2 regions of the Cellulophaga sp. 3_MG-2023 genome follow, and region 2 is predicted to be linked to the other one. Evidence: riboswitches for the same ligand, from Rfam matches in the RefSeq annotation. Region 2 holds a riboswitch; the other holds the start of a gene.
The links. A riboswitch is a leader RNA that binds a small molecule or an ion and turns the genes downstream of it on or off. The one in region 2 is predicted to bind S-adenosylmethionine.

Region 1: another riboswitch for S-adenosylmethionine. It lies ahead of Q4487_RS02305 (Na+/H+ antiporter NhaC family protein); the one in region 2 lies ahead of Q4487_RS06580 (O-acetylhomoserine aminocarboxypropyltransferase/cysteine synthase family protein).

What each region holds. Positions count from the first base shown of each region.
Region 1 covers NZ_JAUOPS010000001.1:570,630-574,056, forward strand. The annotation lists gene Q4487_RS02300 (DMT family transporter) at 1-142, opposite strand, end outside; gene Q4487_RS02305 (Na+/H+ antiporter NhaC family protein) at 188-1,504, opposite strand; SAM-I-IV-variant riboswitch at 1,552-1,650, opposite strand; gene Q4487_RS02310 (hypothetical protein) at 1,697-3,244, opposite strand; gene Q4487_RS02315 (ABC transporter ATP-binding protein) at 3,249-3,427, opposite strand, start outside.
Region 2 covers NZ_JAUOPS010000002.1:371,255-374,681, forward strand. The annotation lists gene thrA (bifunctional aspartate kinase/homoserine dehydrogenase I) at 1-403, opposite strand, end outside; gene Q4487_RS06580 (O-acetylhomoserine aminocarboxypropyltransferase/cysteine synthase family protein) at 469-1,758, opposite strand; SAM riboswitch class I at 1,896-2,009, opposite strand; gene metK (methionine adenosyltransferase) at 2,340-3,427, opposite strand, start outside.

The DNA of each region.
Region 1 (3,427 bases), on a different contig from region 2:
AAAAAGGTAATAACAGCAAAAAACCTGCTGTTATAGTCCCTAAAAGTACAGGAAACACTTCATTACCTTGTACAGCGTGCTTTTTACATAAATTATGTAACCCTAAAAATAAAGCCGATAAAAGACCTAAATACATCCACATAGCCGCGAAGATAACTTTTTAGATAAATTTTAATAGAACTATATCTTAATTTATACTAGTTTTCTTCAATTTAAAAGGATATAAGCTAATGTAAATAATGGTGTAGATAAATAACAAAAGTAAATACCAAGTATTACCAATAAGTTCTGTGTAAGTTAGGTTTCCATCAGAAAAACTCAAAATCATTAATACTTGTGCTCCATAAGGTAGTAAACCTTGTGTAATACAGGCAAAAATATCTAAAATTGAAGCTGTATTTTTATTATCTAATTTATACTCATCATTAATGGTTTTTGCAATAGAACCAGAAATAATAATAGAAACTGTATTGTTTGCTATAGCCATATTTACTGTACTAACTAAGGTTGCAATACCAAATTGAGCAGATTTTTTACTCTTTATAAGGGTTTTAATCTTATTTAAAATATAATCTATACCGCCATTTTTAGCTACTAATGCAGCTAATCCACCAGATAGTAATGATAGTAGAAAAATCTCTGTCATACTTGTAAATCCATTGTAAGCAATTTTGGTAGATTCAATAAGTGTAAAATCACCATAAAAAATACCAATTGCGGCAGCTATTAATACACCTAACAATAGTGTAACAAATACGTTTACGCCAATTACAGATAGCGCAATTACTAATATGTAAGGAACTATTTTTAGTAATGAATAATTGTATGTAACATCTTCTAAATTGTTAGACTCTAAAGCAGCGCCTTTAACTATTAAAATAGCAATTGTAAAGAGTGCTGCTGGTAAAGCAATTTTTATGTTTTGCTTAAATTTATCACTCATTTTTACGCCTAAGGATTGTGTTGCTGCAATTGTAGTATCTGATATTACCGAAAGGTTATCTCCAAACATAGAACCACCTAATAGAGCGCCGCAAAGTATAGCTAATGACACACCTCCTTTATCTGCAAAGCCAATAACAATAGGAGTTAGTGCAACTATTGCACCAACAGATGTGCCTGTAGATATAGATAAAAATGCAGCAATTATAAATACTCCAAAGTAGATATATTGTATGGCTATAAAATCTAAACCAAGGTTTACAATAGCATCTACACTACCAGTTTCTTTTGTAATTGTAGCAAAAGCACCAGCTAACAAATATATTAAACACATTGTTAGTATTTTACTATCTCCGCAACCAGCTAAAAGTGTTTCTATTTTAGATTTTATGCTTTGTTTAAAAATTAAAAAAGCTACAATAATACCGGCTATAACTGCTATAGGTGCAGGTAAAGCATAAAAATCATTTTGATAAATACCTACACCTAAAAATGTAAATACAAATACAAATAATGGGAGTAAAGCAATAAACCTAGGCTTGTTGTTTTTAATAGATGTCATTTTTTTAGTTTTGCAGAACCAAAAAGAAAAGGACAAATAAGTGGATCTGAATTAACATTTTTTCCAAAGTATTGGCTTATCCTTTTTTAGCACCTTGCTTGTTAATGCAGGTTGCTATCTCTTTTTTGAGATTCTTGATAATTAAGTGCGTAAAACTAAAGTATAACAACGAGATAAAATCATAATTTTCTGTTATTTTTTAAGTTCTCTTTTTCTTGCTATAATACAGAATGTACTTAAACTCACTAATAACAACATCATCTTACAGTTAAACAAATTAGTACTTCCTAAGGCTCCAAAATAATCTGCATAATTAATATTGTTAATGTTTGCGTAGGTTATCATAAAAAACAAGACCTCAAAAAGTTTTTTTCCTTTAGATAATATACCAAGCGTAACTACTAATAATACTATAAATATACTTCCCAACAATATAGAAACTACAGATGAAAAATTTAAGTTAATGGCCAAACGTAATATTAATGGTAAAGCTAAAAAAATGAATAAGCAAACACCCGCTAATAGTTGAGAAAACAGAACTCTAGAAATAGGCTTGTAAGCAGAGTAAGAAAAATAGTCTACATTATATGTTGTTTCTTTTACCGATAAATCTGAAATCCTGTGTACTTGTAAAAACCATAAAATAGGTAAAATAAATTTGAAAGAAACAGCTATTGGAAGAAATAGTAAAAGTAACATTCCCAATATGTTAATAATCCATAACCACTTTTTTCCTTTACGAAGTATAAGTAGCATTTCTGCTTTTAATAATGGATAAATACTATAATTTATTTGCGCATTAGATAGTTCTTTTAAATTAATTTGGTGTGTTGTATTAGGCTTATTTATGCTCTTTTCTTGTTCCTTAGATGTAGAATACTTAGTTATATTAAATCGATGAAAAAATTTGGACAAAACAAGTATTATAATAAGACCTAAAACCACCAATAGAAAACGACTTACAACAAAAGAAGTAGGGAAATCTATACCGTTAAATTCAAATTTGTTTAAGTTACTTGTATTTCCTACTATATATCCTATTGCTAAATTTGTATCTGTTGTAGATTTTGTAATGGTTTTAACTTGTTTCTCTAATTGATGTATTACAACATTGCTTCCTAAAATGTCTAATGTGTAACTGTTTTCTGTTTTAGGAGAAAACAAAATTAGAGTAGAATAAATAATAAAGAATAAGACATTTTGTAAAACAGAATATTTACTTAATACTAATTCAAAAACAACAGCAATAACAGCAATGCAAAATAATGCAGGAGCCGTAATAAGAGCGTATGGTTTTATAAACTGTAAAAGGTTAAAAGAATAATTATCATTATATAAAAAGAAAAGTATGATGCTCATTATAAAAACTACAAGAGCTATAGTTAAAAGAACTAAAAAGTTACTTAATACTTTACTAAGTAAATAACTAAAATTTTTAATTCTTGTAGTAGCTATAATTTGTCCAACTTTAGTATTTATATCCGTTTTTATAGCACTATTAACAAGATAAAAACCTATTAATGATAAAAAAATACTTGTCATTATAGCGGTAACATAGCCAAACCAAGCAGAATTATAAACGCCAATATAATCTGCTATTCTAATTGTAGAATAGTTAGCATTAGGCTCTGGTACAAAAGTATACGCAATTGCTAAACTAGCACAAAGAGTTATTAAAAAAGCATAACTTCTTGTACGTTGTATATAATCTAATTTTACAATACTAAAAAATGAATTCATAGCCTTATTTTGTTTTGGTTAAGTAGAGATAAGCATCTTCTAAATTTGCTGTTTTTTTTATAGAATTTTCAATAGGTGTATTTGTTATATAGCGTACTAATAATTGGTTATTTTTTCTTGATGCACTAACTATAATTTTATCAGCTTTAAAAGCTGTTAAACTCTCTTTATCAATAGTTGTCT
Region 2 (3,427 bases):
TTAGTGCAGCCATCTCCCAGGCAATACCACCTCCTAAAGAACCTCCTATTATTGCAAAAAGCGAATTGATATTTAGTTCTTTTAATCCTAATAAAAACAAATGAGCAATATCTTTAGCTACAAAATCTTTATAGTTTTCTATAATAAAGCCATCAAAACCATTACCAGGAATATTAAAAGACAATACCGTGTATTTTGTGGTGTCTATACATTTGCCTTCACCTATTAGTGTAGACCACCAGCCATCTTCACCAGAAACATTAGAGTTACCTGTTAAAGCGTGATTTACAAGTACAATTGGCGCGGTGTGCAATTCTGCTCCAAATACCTGATATGACAAGTCTATATCTTGTGTGCTACCACTTAGCGTTGTATATTTTTTTAGTTTGATATGATGCAACATAGTAAGCTGTTTTAACCTAAATAATTATTAGGTTATTTGTAATTTATTTTGAGAACGTAAGTTTATTAAGCTGTAACTGTAGATATAGCTTTAAAAGCCTCTTCTAAGTCTAACTTTAAATCTTCTATATCCTCTAAACCAACAGACAAACGAATTAAATCTTGACCAACACCTGCAGACTCTTGCTGCTCTGCTGTTAATTGTTGATGCGTTGTACTTGCTGGGTGAATTATTAAAGATTTTGTATCTCCTATGTTTGCTAAAAGAGAGAATATTTTAGTGGCATCTGTTAGTTTTTTAGCAGCTTCAAAGCCACCTTTTACACCAAATGTAACTAAGCCACTTTGACCTTTTGGTAAGTACTCCTTGGCTAAGTCATAGTATTTATTGCTTTTTAACCCTGGATAGTTTACCCAAGCAACCTCATCTCTACCCTCTAACCAAGTAGCCAATTCTAATGCGTTTGCACTATGTTGTTTTATACGCACTGGTAAAGTTTCTAAACCTTGTATAATTTGGAATGCATTAAACGGACTTAAAGCTCCTCCGAAATCTCTTAAACCTTCTAAAATTAATTTATACGTAAATGCAGCATTACCAAGAGCCTCACTATACACCAAACCGTGGTACCCGGCAGATGGTTCTGTAAACTCTGGGAACTTTCCATTTGTCCAGTCAAAAGTACCTGCGTCTACAATTGCACCTCCTAAAGAAGTTCCTTGTCCGCCTATGTATTTTGTTAGCGAGTGTATTACCAAGTTTGCACCGTGCTCTATTGGGTTTAGTAATGCTGGTGATGCTACTGTATTGTCTACAATAAATGGCACTTGTGCTGCTTTTGCTTCTTTAGAAATTGCTTTTAAGTCTAAAACATCTAGCTTAGGATTTCCTAATGACTCTACAAAAAATGCTCTTGTATTTTCTTGCACTGCTTTACCAAAACTCTCTGGATTAGATGCATCTACAAAAGTAGTTGTAATACCTAATCTTGGTAAGGTTACATTTAACAAATTAAATGTACCACCGTACAAACTGCTAGATGCTACAATGTGGTCTCCTGCTCTTAAAAGCGTTAATAAACCTGTAGAAATTGCTGCTGTACCAGATGCAAATACTACTGCTCCTACACCACCCTCTGCTGCTGCTAGTCTGTCTTGTAATATTTGATTTGTTGGATTGTTTAAACGCGTGTAAATAAATCCTAATTCTGATAAAGAAAATAAGTTTGCTGCGTGGTCTGTATCTTTAAAAACATAAGACGACGTTTGATAAATAGGCACTGCTCTTGTACCTGCTGTTTCTGATGGAGTGTGACCTGCGTGTAATGCTTTTGTTGCTAATTTTTGAGTACTCATAATTTTGTTTTTTATAGTTTAAATTGAAAAAATAAAAAAGTCAAAACCACGCCTTGCCGACTTTGCAAGATGGTTTAAAATTAAATGAGTTAAAAAGAAATTGGAAATTTACCTTTTTTGAAATAAAAAAGCTTGTTTCGTTATCTGCCTATAGTACCGATGTACTTGGTAGAATTTAGCACCTTCTTTGTTTGAACAAAGGGTTGCTAAGGCTTCATTGGGTCTAATCCCTCCGCCTTTCTTGATAACTATTCAATAAGTGTTTTGAACTTTGAGCTACAAATATATGTTCAGAAAAATTTAATATCCTAATCTTTTTTGAAAAAATATTGATTTTAACCTTTTTAACAAGCTTAAATAACAGAAACACAATAATTGTTTGTTTTTGTAACGATTTTTTAAATTAAAACTTTATTTGTGTTAGGGATTGTAGTGAAAATCCTTTTTTATTTTTCTTAAAAAAGATTGCAACAAAAAGCCCGACCCTTGTGGTAACACCCAAATAAATAGCAAAATATTAAACACAAAAAAAGTGCTTTACCGTTACAGCAAAGCACTTATATATTATTAAAAACTTTATTTTAAAGGTTAAAAGCGGTTTTTACTGCGCTTACCATATCTAGTTTTTCCCAAGTAAAAAGTTCTACTTCTTTCTCTACCTTACCATTGTATGGAGACTCAAAAACTTTTGTGATTGTTTTTGGTTCTTTCCCCATATGACCATAAGCTGCGGTTTCTAAATAAATAGGGTTTCTTAGCTTTAAACGGTCTTCTATGGCAAACGGGCGCATATCAAAAATTTGCGCTACTATTTTGGCAATTTCTCCGTCTGTTAAATTTACTTTTGCAGTACCGTATGTGTCTACATAAATAGAAGTTGGCTCTACCACACCAATGGCGTAACTTACTTGTACCAAAATCTCATCTGCAATACCTGCTGCTACTAAATTTTTAGCTGCGTGCCTTGCTGCATATGCTGCACTACGGTCTACTTTACTTGGATCTTTACCACTAAATGCTCCACCACCATGGGCGCCTTTACCACCGTAGGTATCTACTATAATTTTACGTCCTGTAAGACCTGTGTCTCCGTGTGGACCACCAATTACAAATTTACCTGTTGGGTTAATGTGGTACTGTATTTTGCTTGTAAATAATGCTTGTACCTTCTCTGGAAATTGCGCTATTACTTTAGGCATTAAAATAGAGATAATATCTGATTTTATTTGCGCTAACATTTTTTCATCATTAGCATCAAAATCGTCATGCTGTGTAGACACAACAATAGTATCTATACGCTGTGGCACGTTATCGTCTGAATATTCTATAGTTACTTGCGCCTTAGCATCTGGGCGTAAATAAGAAATTTGTTTACCCTCTCTACGCAATGCGGCAAGTTCTTGTAATATTTTATGCGAAATATCTAATGCCAGTGGCATATAGTTTTCTGTTTCTTTGCTAGCGTAACCAAACATCATACCTTGGTCACCTGCACCTTGCTCTTCTTTAGAGCCACGGTCTACACCTTGATTAATGTCTTGTGACTGCTCATGAATTAATGAGATAACACCACAAGAATCTCCACTAAACTGGTAAGCTCCTTTTGTGTAACCAATGTTATTAATTACCTCACGTGCTATGTTTTGCAAGTCTACATAGGTATTGCTTT